4 regions of the Arthrobacter sp. 754 genome follow, and region 1 is predicted to be linked to each of the others. Evidence: riboswitches for the same ligand, from Rfam matches in the RefSeq annotation. Region 1 holds a riboswitch; each other region holds the start of a gene.

What was found. A riboswitch is a leader RNA that binds a small molecule or an ion and turns the genes downstream of it on or off. The one in region 1 is predicted to bind S-adenosylmethionine.
Region 2: it holds a riboswitch for S-adenosylmethionine, as region 1 does, so the genes downstream of both, ABIA70_RS13010 (cobalamin-independent methionine synthase II family protein) here and metX (homoserine O-acetyltransferase MetX) in region 1, are expected to answer to the same signal.
Region 3: it holds a riboswitch for S-adenosylmethionine, as region 1 does, so the genes downstream of both, ABIA70_RS20070 (DUF1737 domain-containing protein) here and metX (homoserine O-acetyltransferase MetX) in region 1, are expected to answer to the same signal.
Region 4: it holds a riboswitch for S-adenosylmethionine, as region 1 does, so the genes downstream of both, ABIA70_RS02065 (aminotransferase class V-fold PLP-dependent enzyme) here and metX (homoserine O-acetyltransferase MetX) in region 1, are expected to answer to the same signal.

Annotation. Positions count from the first base shown of each region.
Region 1 covers NZ_JBEPSC010000002.1:701,505-704,926, reverse strand. The annotation lists gene ABIA70_RS08610 (MFS transporter) at 1-466, opposite strand, end outside; gene metX (homoserine O-acetyltransferase MetX) at 647-1,762, opposite strand; SAM riboswitch class IV at 1,775-1,889, opposite strand; gene ABIA70_RS08600 (bifunctional o-acetylhomoserine/o-acetylserine sulfhydrylase) at 1,959-3,311, opposite strand.
Region 2 covers NZ_JBEPSC010000004.1:196,551-199,972, reverse strand. The annotation lists gene ABIA70_RS13015 (uracil-DNA glycosylase family protein) at 1-445, opposite strand, end outside; gene ABIA70_RS13010 (cobalamin-independent methionine synthase II family protein) at 660-1,868, opposite strand; SAM riboswitch class I at 1,881-1,986, opposite strand; gene ABIA70_RS13005 (adenylosuccinate synthase) at 2,262-3,422, shown strand, end outside.
Region 3 covers NZ_JBEPSC010000008.1:75,281-78,702, reverse strand. The annotation lists gene opgC (OpgC domain-containing protein) at 1-359, opposite strand, end outside; gene ABIA70_RS20075 (hypothetical protein) at 500-994, opposite strand; SAM riboswitch class IV at 1,121-1,236, shown strand; gene ABIA70_RS20070 (DUF1737 domain-containing protein) at 1,250-1,525, shown strand; gene ABIA70_RS20065 (rhodanese-like domain-containing protein) at 1,522-1,932, shown strand; gene ABIA70_RS20060 (O-succinylhomoserine sulfhydrylase) at 1,933-3,141, shown strand; gene ABIA70_RS20055 (glycoside hydrolase family 26 protein) at 3,151-3,422, opposite strand, start outside.
Region 4 covers NZ_JBEPSC010000001.1:427,512-430,933, forward strand. The annotation lists gene rsgA (ribosome small subunit-dependent GTPase A) at 1-412, shown strand, start outside; gene hisN (histidinol-phosphatase) at 467-1,279, shown strand; SAM riboswitch class IV at 1,448-1,561, shown strand; gene ABIA70_RS02065 (aminotransferase class V-fold PLP-dependent enzyme) at 1,598-3,025, shown strand; gene ABIA70_RS02070 (class I SAM-dependent methyltransferase) at 3,119-3,422, shown strand, end outside.

The DNA.
Region 1 (3,422 bases):
TGTGTTCCGCCACGAGCAGGACGGCTCCGCCCCACTCGCCGCCGACCGCGAAGCCCTGGACAAAGCGGAGGAACACCAGGAGGGCCGGAGCCCAGTAGCCGATCTGGGCGAAGCTGGGCAGGCAGCCCATGAGGAAGGTGGAGACCCCCACCAGGATGATGCTCAGCTGGAGGAGCTGCTTGCGGCCGAACTTGTCACCGAAATGGCCGAACACTATGCCGCCGATGGGCCGGGCGACGAAGCCCACGGCGTAGGTGACGAACGCGGCGATGATGCCGTCCAGCTCTGTCCCTGAGTTGGGGAAGAACATTTTGCCGAACACCAGGGTGGCTGCCGAGGCATAGAGGAAAAATTCGTACCATTCAACGACGGTGCCGGCCATGGAGGCCGTGACGACTTTTCTCAGGCCTGAAGCCTTGACATCGGGTTCGACTACGCGCCTTCCGGCGGAGTTTTCCATGCTCATTTGAACTCTCCTTCGGCGTCGCCATCGACACCACTGGGACCTGCCTTTGGCGGCCGTGATGACGGGCGCCACGGATCGCCGGGTCCCAAGAGTATGTTCCGCGCAGGACTTAACATCAACCCCGAAAAATGCAGGCCCTATCTGCAAAAATGCACAGGCGCCCTGGGCCTGGCCGGTTCGTCAGCCGGCGAGGTGCCGCCGGAGGGGGTCGCTGAGCTGGCCGATTTCGGTGAGGAAGCCGTCATGGCCGATGGGGGCCTCGATCACGTGCACGTCCACGTCGCCAGGCAGGGCATCCGCCAGTTCACGGGACTGGGACGGGAAATAGAGCCGGTCACTGTCCACTGCGGCGACGAAGAACCTGGCCGTGGCGCGCCCGAGCGCCTCGTGGAGGGATCCCCGCCCGCGGCAGATATCGTGGCTCATCAAAGCGTCTGTGATGGCGATGTAGCTGTTGGCGTCGAACCGCCGGACGAGTTTCCTGCCCTGGTGGTCCAGGTAGCTTTCAACCTGGTAACGGCCGCGCGCCCCCAGTGCCTCGGCCTGCAGCGGCGATTCGGCGATCTGTGCCGAGCGTCCGAACCGGCCATCGAATTCAGCGGCCGAGCGGTACGTGATGTGCGCGATGCGCCGCGCCAGTGCCAGGCCATCCTCGGGGAGCGGGCCACCGTAATAGTCGCCGTCATTGAAGTTGACGTCCTGGCGGATGGCCAGGGTCTGGGCCTGGGCGAACGCGATCTGTTCGGCCGTGCTGGCGGCGCCGACAGAGATGACGGCGCAGCGCTGCACACGCTCAGGGTAGGTCACGGCCCATTCCAGGGCGCGCGCCCCGCCCATGGAGCCGCCCAGTACGGCAAACCAGCTGTGGATGCCCAGGGCATCGGCCAGCCGGGCCTCAGCCGCCGTGGTGTCGCGCAGTGTTACCAACGGGAACCGGGACCCCCACGGCTTCCCGTCGGGAGCTTCGGAGGACGGTCCGGTGGAGCCGTAACATCCGCCGAGGATGTTGATGGAGACCACAAAGAACCGGTCAGTGTCCACCGGCGCGCCGGGTCCGGCGAGCTGTTCCCACCAGCCTTCCTCGTCGCTGTCCCCACGGGTCACATGGGTGCTTCCGGTCAGGGCGTGCTCGATGAGGACGGCGTTCGATCCGTCGGCATTCAACGTGCCCCAGGTTTCGTAGGCCAGGGTGACGTCGGGAAGGTAACCGCCGGCTTCCAGCTGCAGGCCGCCGATGGTGGCATAGCGGACAACCCCGTGTCCTGGGGCGGCGGTTCGGGAAATCGTGATCGTCATGGCAGGACCTTTTCTACGCGCTTGCCCGCCGTCAATTGACCGGCAGGCCAGGTCCTCACCCGGGGCACCCCGCCGCGGAGGAGGGTTGCCGGCCAGCAAGCCGGGGCTGTCGCTGGCACTCATGACCTGCTTCGAGTGTACGAAACAGCCGGCGCTTGGCGCTAAGCCTGTGACAGGTTGTGACTTCAGCGGATGCCTACTGCCGCTCCTCACCTGCCGCCGCGGCTGCTTCCGCCGCGCTTTTGGCCGCACGGAAGCCGGCTTCGAGGTCGGCGAGGATGTCATCGATGTGCTCGATGCCGACGGAGAGGCGGACGAGTCCGGGGGCCACCCCCGCTATGGCCTGCTGTTCGGGCGAGAGCTGGCTGTGCGTGGTGGAGGCCGGGTGGATGACCAGAGAGCGTACGTCGCCGATGTTGGCCACATGGGAGTGGAGCTCCAGGGCGTCCACGAACCGCTTGCCCGCTTCGGCTCCCCCGGCGACGGTGAAGGAAACCACAGCCCCGGTTCCCTTGGGCCCGTACTTCCGGCCGCGCCCGTACCAGGGGCTGGAGGGCAGACCGGCATAGGCGACGGATTCGACGTCGTCCCTTGCCTCGAGCCACTGCGCCACAGTGGTGGCGTTGGCGACGTGCCGCTCCACCCGAAGGCTGAGGGTTTCGATGCCCTGGGCGATCAGGAAGGCGTTGAAGGGGGACACTGCCGAGCCGAGGTCCCGGAGCAGCTGGACGCGGGCCTTCAGGATGTAGGAAAGGTTGGCGCCGAGGGCACCGCCTGCGCCCAGGTCGCGGGCATAGACCATGCCGTTGTAGGTGGGGTCCGGGGTGTTGAACCCGGGGAACCGCTCCGGGTCCTTGCCGAAATCGAAGTTGCCCGAATCCACGATCACGCCGGCAATCGCGGCGCCGTGTCCGCCGAGGTACTTGGTGGCGGAATGCACCACAATGTCCGCACCCCATTCGATGGGCCGGATCAGGTACGGCGTGGACAGGGTGTTGTCCACGATCAGCGGGACTCCGGCGTCATGCGCCACCGCGGAGATGCCCTCAAGGTCCAGGACGTCCTGGCGGGGATTGGACACCACCTCGCCGAAGAACAGCTTGGTGTTCGGCTGGACGGCTTCCCGCCACTGGCCCAGGTTGTCAGGATCGTCGACGAACGTGACGGAGATGCCGAATTTCTTCAGCGTGTGCGCCAGCAGGTTGTACGTGCCGCCGTACAGGCTGGGGCTCGCCACAATATGGTCACCGGCTTCGGCAACGTTCAGGATGGCGAAGGTTTCCGCTGCCTGTCCCGAACTCAGCAGCAGCGCGGCCAGACCGCCTTCCAGGCTGGCGATCCGCTGTTCGACGGCGTCCTGCGTGGGGTTGCCGATCCGGGTATAGATGGGTGCCAGTTCCGCGAGCGCGAAGCGGTTCGCAGCGCTTTCCGCGCTGGGGAAGACGAACGACGTCGTCTGGTAGATGGGCAGCGCCCGCGCACCGGTGGCGGTGTCAGGTTCCTGGCCGGCGTGGATCTGGCGTGTTTCGAAAGACCAACCCTGGGACATTTACGGCTCCTTTGACGTGGTACTGGCGCTCATCACCTTCGGTTCAGTGTAGGAACGGGCTGCGGGCCGGGAACAGCATTGTGACGAACATGGTCACTGCTGCCCGTCGTG
Region 2 (3,422 bases), on a different contig from region 1:
GGCGGTTGGCTTCGGTGCCATGGGCAACGATCACCGAGGCGCGCGGCACCAGGGCAAGGAACTTGAGCAGGGGCTTGAGGCCGGAGGCAATCTGGTCCGGGGTGAACTTGCCGTTGGGCTCTCCGTCGGTGTGCCAGGGGTGGACGTTCCACGGCATCACACACTCAGGGCGCAGGCCCAGCTTCCACTGGATGCCGAGCATGCGGGTGGTGGCGTCGTCGTCTCCCGCAGTGATGAAGCCGGACGGGTCCGCCTCGCCGATGTTGGAGAAAAGGCTGATGATGCGGCACTCGTCGACGTCGTGCATCGGGTCAACGTAGGGGACCTGGGTGTGCGGCTTGACGCTCTGCAGTGAATCGCACAGCTCGTTGACTGCGGCAACATTTGGATCGTAACGGCGGTTCAGGAGCTGTTCGCGGAATGATTCGGGTGCCAGGGCTGTCATGAAGGGCAATGTCTCCTGCGGGGATCGGTGCTGCTGCCAATCCGGAAAATGGGCGCGTGGTGGGCACGCCAAGTCCGGGGTGGTTTGAAATGTGTTGTGGACCGATTCCTGGTCGGTCTCTATCAGTTTAGCAAGCCCCGCAAAATGCAGGGCCCGTCCCGGGCCTTCCCGTGACGGAAGGCACAGGACGGACCCTGCAGCTGGATCGAAAAAACTACCAGAGACGCTTGGTGGCGCGGCGGGCGCCCTCGCCCAACGCCTCCAGCTTGGCCCACGCAATCTGCGGGTGGACGCGCCCGCCCAGGCCGCAGTCGGTGGAGGCGATGACATGCTCCCTGCCCACCAGCTCGGCGAAACGGACAATCCGGTCCGCGACGAGGTCCGGGTGCTCCACCACGTTGGTGGCATGTGACACGACGCCGGGGATGATGACCTTGCCCTCGGGCAGCTTGGTCTCCTCCCAGACCCGCCATTCGTGCTCGTGGCGGACGTTGCCGGCCTCAAAGGAGTACGCACCGGCGTTGACCTGCAGCACCGAGCCGACGATGTCCCCGAACGGGATGTCCGTGGTGTGCGGGCCGTGCCAGGAACCCCAGCAGACGTGGAGGCGGATCTGTTCCTGGGGCAGGTCACGCAGGGCCCAGTTGGTGGCCTCGACCCGCAGCTGGATGAACTTGAGGTAGTCCTCCAGGGTGGGTTCCGGGTTGATCTGGTCCCAGCTTTCCGCGAGGGAAGGATCGTCGAGCTGGACTGTCAGGCCGGCGTCGATAATGGCCTTGTATTCCTCCCGCATCACGTCAGCGCAGGCGTAGAGCAGCTCCTCATCGGACTTGTAGTACTCGTTGGCCACGCGGGCACAGGAGCCGGGGGACAGGGAGGCCACAAAACCCTGGGTGAGGCTTGCGGCGGCAAGTCCTTTTTTCAGGTTGGTGACATCGGAGTTCACCAGGTCCTGGCCGGTGTAGGTCAGGGGCCCGGTGATCTTCGGCTGGGAAACGCTCTTGCGGTGCGCCAGGATGCCCGAGGATGGATCGGTGTAGGCGTCGTTGAAAGCCAGCCGATCGCGGCGGTCCGGGAACGAGGTCAGCACAATGTGCCCCGGCGACGAGCGGTGCACGGTGGCGTCCTTCCACCGGTCCACATCTGTGGGTTCCAGGCCGCCGAGCCGCGCGAACGAGTAGTTCCACCAGGCGCCGTAGTCGACTGAAGTGGACATGGTGTGCCCGTATTCGCCGTCGTTGGGAATGTCCACCCCCACGTCTTTCTGCCGCTGGACGACGTCCACCACCGAGGACTCGAGCAGTTCGAGGAATTCCGGGGTAATGCCTTCGGTCTCCTTCGCGGCGTTGGCGGCGATCAGCTCCGGCGTGCGGGGCAGGGAACCTGCGTGGGTAACCTGGATGTGGTCAGTGTTAAGCGACATGGGGAATTTTCCTTTCCATCGGTCCTGGCAGTAGCACCTGCGCCGGCAGGTTTGTCCTGCTCAAACGCGGTTGCTGCGGCGTCAACGATCCAGGTCTCTCGGCCGCTCCGGATGGGTACTCTCACTTAATGGCATCTGCAGGGCCCGGGCAAGTCCGGGCCGGATTGTTTCGTGTGTGAACCCCGCCAGGCCGAACGAGTGGAGAAACCCCGGCGTCGGCTAAACTTGGGTGGTAAGAGCCCCGAACTCTTGCGTGGCAGGGCGTCCTAACCGTTCCCGCCAGGCTGTTGCCTTCGGGGCATTCTCATGAACGGCGCCGGCCTTTGATGACCCTCCCGCGAATAAGCGGATGGGGCACCCGGAGTGCGGCCCGAACGAATGGGGGAGGATCCCATGCCAGCAATCGTGATCGTAGGAGCCCAGTGGGGCGACGAAGGAAAAGGCAAGGCCACAGACCTCTTGGGTGGCCGTGTCGACTACGTCGTTAAGCCCAATGGCGGCAACAATGCCGGGCATACCGTCGTCGTAGGCGGTGAGAAGTATGAGCTCAAGCTCCTTCCGGCCGGCATCCTCAGCCCCAACGCGGTTCCCATCATCGGAAACGGCTGCGTGGTGAACCTCGAGGCCCTGTTCGAGGAAATCGATGGCCTGGAGGCCAGGGGTGCGGACACGTCCAAACTGCGTGTTTCCGCCAACGCCCACCTGGTGGCGCCTTACCACCAGGTGCTGGACAAGGTCACGGAGCGCTTCCTCGGCAGCCGCGCCATCGGCACCACCGGCCGCGGCATCGGCCCGGCCTACATGGACAAGGTGGCCCGCCTGGGCATCCGCGTCCAGGACGTCTTTGACGAATCCATCCTCCGCCAGAAGGTGGAAGGCTCGCTGCGCCAGAAGAACGAACTCCTGGTCAAGGTCTACAACCGCCGGGACATCGAGGTGGAGGAGATCGTCAGCTACTTCCTCTCCTTCGCCGAGCGCCTGCGCCCGCTGGTCATCGACAGCACCTTTGTCCTGAACAAGGCGCTGGACGAGGGCAAGGTGGTGCTCATGGAGGGCGGCCAGGCCACCTTCCTGGACGTGGACCACGGGACGTACCCGTTTGTCACGTCCTCGAACCCGACGGCGGGCGGCGCGTCAGTGGGTTCGGGCATCGGCCCTACCCGCATCTCCCGCTCGATCGGCATCATCAAGGCCTACACCACCCGCGTCGGTGCCGGACCGTTCCCCACGGAACTGTTCGACGAGATGGGCATGTACCTGCAGAAGACCGGCGGTGAGTTCGGCGTCAACACCGGCCGCCCGCGCCGCTGCGGCTGGTACGACGCCGTCCTGGCCCGCCACGCTTCCCGCGTCAACGGCTTCACGGACTACTTCGTCACCAAGCTGGACGTCCTGACCGGGATCGAGCAGATCCCGGTGTGCGTTGCCTACGACGTCGACGGCGTCCGGCACGACGAAATGCCCATGACGCAGACCGAATTCCACCACGCCGTGCCCATCTTCGAGTATTTCGAGGGCTGGAAAGAGGACATCACCGGCGCCCGCACCCTGGAG
Region 3 (3,422 bases), on a different contig from region 1:
GTGAACATTGCGTGGGAGCCAACGGCTGACGCCTGGTCCAAAAACTGCCGGAGATTGTCGGCCTCTGCGTCGCGGAACGGGATGGAGATGTCGTGGCCGAACACCGCGGGGGTGGCCCCCAGCCGTTCGGCAAAGGACCCGGCCGAGTCCTGGCCCCACTCAAGGACAGCGCCCAGCAGCGGCTTTCCTGCCTCCGGGGCCGGTCCGGGTTGGGCGGCTGCGGCAGCGCCGGCCGGCAGAAGGCTGGACAGGAGGGTGGCCAGCAGGAGCAGGGCCGCAAGAAGTGCTGACGTCAGCGGGCTGCGGAGTCCGGGTGCGGCCGACGGCGGCACGCGCCTGAGTGCGGTGGCTTTCGGCATGCTGGTGTGGACCCTCCCCCGGGACGGCTTTGCAGTGATGGCGGCCGGCGCCACCTGCGGAAACTCTATCGGTCCCCGCAGGCCTGTCCGGGCGTTGCCTTGCGCCCCCGCCTCCGCGTCAGCCGCCAGGAGGACCGGCCTCAGCCGGCCAGGATAACCATTGGCACCAGGCGCTCCACGCAGGAGACCCGGACCAGGCTCTCCAGTCCTGATGCCGCCCTGTTGTTGACCCCGGTGTCGTCACACCAGTCCAAGGCGTAGGGGTAGGCGGTGACCCCGGCGTTCCCGGCGGCCATTCCCGCCGGAACGGTAAACACGAAAGTGAAACCGCCGTCGTCGGTCATCGGAGCAAGTCCCTCCAGCACGTTGATTCCGGCAGCGTCCCGAACCGTCACCTGGACCTTGGCGTCCGCGCCGTAGCGGGCATCGCACGTGGTGTCCTGCGCGCTGACCGTGACCTGGTCTCCCGGCCGCGCTTCCGACGGCGTGACGCTGTAGGCCGGCGGCAGGCAAGGCGGCGGACCCGGAACATCCCGGCAGCCGGCCACGCCCATTAGGATCGAAGCTCCGCACAGGGCCGCGGCCAGCCGCCGTACCCGGGTTCCCCCCGCCCTTTGGTTCCTGCTGTCCGCCATGGCCTGATTGTCCCGCCCGGATGGTGAGGGGGAGAAGCACGCGCAGGTTACGAAAGTCCGGCTTGGTTACGGAACATGACGACGGCGGCGGTGCGGCCGGGCGGGCCGGATGTTACGTTTTTGGGGAGTAATGAGAACCGGCGCCAAGCCCTGACTGGCCGGTCGGCAACCCTCCCTTTCGCGGCGGGGTGCCTCAGGTGAATACTCGGCATATCGACCCATTCGAGCTGCAAGCGTGAAAGAAGGAGTTCCGTCGTGTCCGACGCACCTGCCCCCGAAGAAAGATTGTCCTACCGGCTCATCACGGGGCCGGACGACAAGGCTTTCTGTGAACGGATTTCCACCGCCTTGGCCGAGGGGTACGTCCTGCACGGCAGCCCGGCCGCCACATTCAACGGCAGCAGCGTGATTGTTGCCCAGGCACTCATCCTCCCGACGGCGATCGCGAGCGCGGATGCCGCCGTCGCCACCGCTGTTGAAGACCTTGAATCGGGCGACGACCTCGACTTCGACGGCGAGGGCCACGCATGAGCTACGCCGGAGACCTCACCCCGCTGGAAGCCTGGGCCAAGCTGGAGCAGGGCGCCATCCTGGTGGACGTCCGCACCGAAGGCGAATGGGCCCACATCGGCATCCCGGACACCAAGGCCACTGACAACGACCCCCTGTTTATCCAGTGGACGTTCCCCGGCGGGATCCCCAACCCGGATTTCCTCACCGACCTGACCCAGCAGGCCCCGGAGGACCCAACCACCGAGCTCATTTTCCTCTGCCGCTCCGGCCAGCGGTCCATCGCTGCCGCCATCGCCGCGACACAGGCCGGCTTTACCTCCTTCAATGTCCTGGAGGGTTTCGAAGGCGAGCCCGACCGCTACGGCGAGCGAACCGTCAACGGCTGGAAGAACCGCGGCCTGCCCACCAACCTCGGAAGCAAATAAGTGACCTTCAACAAAGATGCCGCCGGCTGGAGCCCTGACACCCAGGCCGTCCGCGGCGGGCTGGACCGCACCAACTTCCAGGAGACCACCGAGCCGGTGTTCCTGAACTCGGGCTTCGTCTACGAGTCGGCCGCCGCAGCCGAACGCGCCTTCACAGGCGAGGACGAACGCTTCGTCTACTCCCGCTACGGCAACCCCTCCGTTGCCACCTTCCAGGAACGGCTCCGCCTGCTGGAGGGAACCGAGGCGTGCTTCGCGACGGCGTCCGGCATGTCCGCTGTCTTCACAGCCCTGGGTGCGCTGCTGGCAGCCGGGGACCGGGTGGTTGCCGCCCGCTCACTGTTCGGCTCGTGCTTTGTGATCCTGAACGAAATCCTGCCGCGCTGGGGCGTGGAGACGGTGTTCGTGGACGGCCCTGACCTGGACCAGTGGCGCGAAGCCCTGTCCGAGCCCACCACGGCCGTTTTCTTCGAATCGCCATCGAACCCCATGCAGGAAATCGTGGACATTGCCGCGGTCAGCGAGCTGGCGCACGCGGCCGGGGCCACCGTCGTCGTCGACAACGTTTTTGCCACTCCCCTGCTGCAGCGCTGCGGCCAGTTCGGCGCGGATGTCATTGTCTACTCCGGCACCAAGCACATTGACGGCCAAGGCCGGGTGCTGGGCGGTGCCATCCTCGGGACCAGGGAATTCATCGACGGTCCGGTCAAGCAGCTGATGCGCCACACGGGACCCGCGCTGTCCGCGTTCAACGCCTGGGTGCTGACCAAAGGCCTGGAAACCATGGCGCTGCGCGTGAACCACTCGTCCGCGTCCGCGCTGCGGCTCGCCGAATGGCTCGAACAGCAGCCCGCCGTCAGCTGGGTCAAATACCCCCTGCTGAAGTCGCACCCGCAGTACGAGCTGGCCGCCAAGCAGATGAAGGCCGGTGGCACCGTTCTCACACTGGAACTTGCGACGACGGGCGGCCGCTCGGGCAAGGACGCCGCCTTTGCGCTGCTGGACGGGCTGCGGATCATCGATATCTCCAACAACCTGGGCGATGCCAAGTCCCTGATCACCCATCCGGCCACCACCACCCACCGCGCCATGGGCCCCGAAGGCCGGGCCGCCATCGGGCTTAGCGACGGCGTCGTGCGGCTTTCGGTTGGCCTGGAGGACGTGGACGATCTCATCGGCGATCTGGAACAGGCGCTCAAGCAGATCTGATACGCCGCCTTAGCGGCGGGCGGCCAGCGCCGAGGAGAGGGCAGATGCCGACGCGGCACTGCTGTTGATCCGCCAGTCGGTCTCCTTGTTCAGGTTGAACCAGACAAAACCGGAGACGTCCGGCTGTGCCCTCAGGTAGGAGACCAGCGCGGTGTTCCAGTCCGGTTTGCTGCCGCCGGTTTCGGTGCTCGCCGTTTCGGTGATGACGATCTGCTTGCCGGGGGCGATTGTCCGGAGCGCGGCCAAGTGCGGCCCGAACACGGCGTCGGGCAGCTGCCAGG
Region 4 (3,422 bases), on a different contig from region 1:
CAAGTCCACCATGGTCAACGCGCTCACGGGAGCGGAACGTGCCACTGGCGGCGTGAATGCGGTGACGGGCCGCGGCCGCCACACGTCGTCGTCGGCCCTGGCCCTGAAACTGACCGACGCCCCGGCGGGCAGCTGGATCATCGACACCCCTGGCATCCGCTCGTTTGGCCTGGCCCACGTGGACCCGGACCGGATCCTGCGGTCTTTCCCGGACCTGGAGCCGGGCACTGATGCCTGCGAACGCGGCTGCAAGCACAACGCCGCCGCCGTCAACTGCGGAGTGGACGCGTGGGTGGCCGCCGGCAACGCGGGCCCAACCGGACCGGCCCGGCTCGCATCGCTGAGGCGGCTGCTGGGCGCAGATCCGCGGCTGGAAGGCCAGGAAACCAAGGAACTGGGCAGCATCAGCTAGCTGCTGGACGCCCACCTCCCCGGCTCAGCAGCCGGAAGACGGTAGTTTGTAACCATGATCCAACCCGCTTCGAGCTACAACGATGACCTGCGCCTGGCCCATGTGCTGGCCGATTCCGTGGATGACCAGACCATGAGCCGCTTCAAGGCACAGGACCTGCACATCGAGACCAAGCCTGATCTGACGCCGGTCACCGACGCGGACAAAGCCGCCGAGGAAGCCATCCGCGGCCAGCTCTCCCGCTCGCGTCCCCGCGACGCCGTGCTCGGGGAGGAATTCGGCAGCTCCGGTCACGGGTCCCGACGCTGGATCATTGATCCGATTGACGGCACCAAGAACTTTGTCCGGGGCGTTCCGGTCTGGGCAACGCTGATCGCCCTCGTAGACGAAGGCGAACCGGTGGTGGGAGTGGTCAGTGCACCCGCCTTGGGGAAGCGCTGGTGGGCGGCCAAAGGCGCCGGTGCCTACATGGGCCGGTCGCTCGCGGCCGCCACCCGGCTCCGTGTCTCGGACGTCTCCAAGCTGTCAGATGCCTCACTCTCCTATTCGAGCCTGGGCGGCTGGAAGCAGCGCGGCAACCTCGATGACTTCCTGGGCCTGACCGAGGACGTCTGGCGCACGCGCGCGTTCGGCGATTTCTGGTCCTACTGCATGGTGGCCGAAGGTTCCGTGGACATCGCCTGCGAGCCTGAGCTGAACCTGTACGACATGGCTGCGCTGGTCCCCATTGTGGTGGAAGCCGGCGGCCGCTTCACCTCGCTCGAAGGCGTGGACGGGCCGTTCGGCGGCAACGCCCTGGCCACGAACTCCATCCTGCACTCCGAGGTCCTCAAGCGGTTGAATCCGGATCTGGACGATCTCCTCTAGTCCGGTTCAGGAGCCTTTTTCCGAACATTCGACGGCGGGCGCCTCCTCAAGGGGGCGTCCGCCGTCGTATCTTCGGACAAAGCAGGGACCACCCAAATGCGCGTAACAAAGCCCTTAACATTCGTCCGGGCTTTTTCCCGGCCGAGGAGATGTCCTACGCTCTTAACAGGTCACGAGTGCCAGCGCTAAACCCCGGTTTGCTGGCCGGCAACCCTCCATTCGCGGTGGGGTGCCCCGGGTGACGACCAGGCCGGTCCGGAACGGACCCGGCAAGCGCGGATTCCCGGCCACCGGGCGTCCTTTCAAAGTGAGGTCTCCGTGACAACTGCCACTGTCTCCCCCCATGCCGTTTCCCCTGTTCGCACACCCAACTCCGCTTTCGGCGATCCGTTCGCCATCGCCGGGCGCCCCCTGTCCGCCGTCACCGGCGCTGAAATCCAGGCGCCGCTGATCCAGGGCGGCCACATCCGTTACGCCAACCTGGATTACGGCGCATCGGCACCGGCCCTCTCCGTGGTGTCCGCCTACCTGAACGAGATCCTGCCGTTCTACGCCAGCGTCCACCGCGGCGCCGGCTATGCCTCGCAGATCAGCACCTCGGTCTACGAGAACTCCCGGAACGTCGTGCGTAGCTTTGTGGGCGGCCGCCCGGACGACTCCGTGATCTTCACCCGGAACACCACGGACTCGCTGAACCTGCTGGCCGGCTGCCTTCCGCTGACGGATGGACGGCCAACCGGCGATGTGCTTTACCTCGACATCGAACACCACGCCAACCTCCTGCCGTGGCAGGGTGTCCCGCACCGCAGCGTCGTCGCCGCCGACACGATCGCGGGGACCATCGCGGCGCTCCGTGCCGAATTTGAGCAGGGAAGCGTCAGCCTCCTCGCCGTCACGGGCGCATCCAATGTCACCGGCGAAATTCTCCCCATCAGAACCCTGGCCACCTTGGCCCACGAGTTCGGGGCCCGGATTGTGGTGGACGCCGCCCAGCTCGCTCCGCACCGCCGGATCAACATCACCGCTGACAGTATCGACTACGTGGTCTTCTCCGGCCACAAGCTCTATGCCCCGTTCGGCGCCGGTGTGCTGGTGGGCCGGACGGACTGGCTCGACGCCGGCAAGCCCCACCTCGCCGGCGGCGGCGCCGTCCGTGAGGCACGGCTCGACGGCGTCAGCTGGGCCACGGGCCCCGCCCGGCACGAGGGCGGCTCCCCCAACGTCCTGGGTGCGGCCACGCTGGCCCGCGCTACCCAGGTGCTCGCATCACTGGATCAGGAACGCTGGCACGCCCACGAATCAGCCATCAGGGCTTTCCTGGTGGAAGGACTGCAGAAAATCGACGGCGTCACTGTCCACCAGATCTTCTCAGACACGGACGCCGAAACCGGCACCATCGGCGTCGTGAACTTCTCAGTTGCCGGCTACGATGCGGGACTGGTGGCTGCCTATCTTTCGGCCGAGCACGGCGTCGGCCTCCGGGATGGCCGCTTCTGCGCGCACCCGCTGCTGAAGCGCCTCGGACTTCCCTCGGGATCGCTGCGGGCGAGCTTTGGAGTGGGGTCCCGGCTTGAGGACGCACAGCGACTGCTGGCCGGCATTGAGCAGCTCCGAAGCACGGGCCTCGGTTGGGATTACGTGGTGGATTCAGGTCGCTGGGTTCCGGCCAACGACACCCGCACGTACCCGGAGTGGGCGCCGAACACACCCGGCACCGCCGGTGCGGCACCGTGCCTTGATGACTGAGCTTTCCTGATCAGCAGGCCACGATCAGGCGGCTGCGGTCCCATGCGGTAAATTCGAAGGATACCCATGGGCATCAGTTGAAGGAGGCCGCACGTGGCACGGGGTGGCCCCAGGCTTGACCACAGCCGCCGCCGGGAGCTCGGCCAGAGCTTCGAGGCTGGCGGGGAACACTACCAGCGGGTACGCCCCGGCTACCCCGGCGAATCAGCGGACTGGCTGATCCCGGCCGGGGCCAGGGACGCCGTGGACGTCGGCGCCGGCACGGGCAAGTTCACCGCCCTCCTGCTGGAACGCGGCCTCACGGTCTCAGCGGTGGACCCCTCCGGGGACATGCTTGAACAGCTGCGCGCCCAATACCCTGAGGTGTCCATAATCCAAGGGACAGCAGAGGCGACAG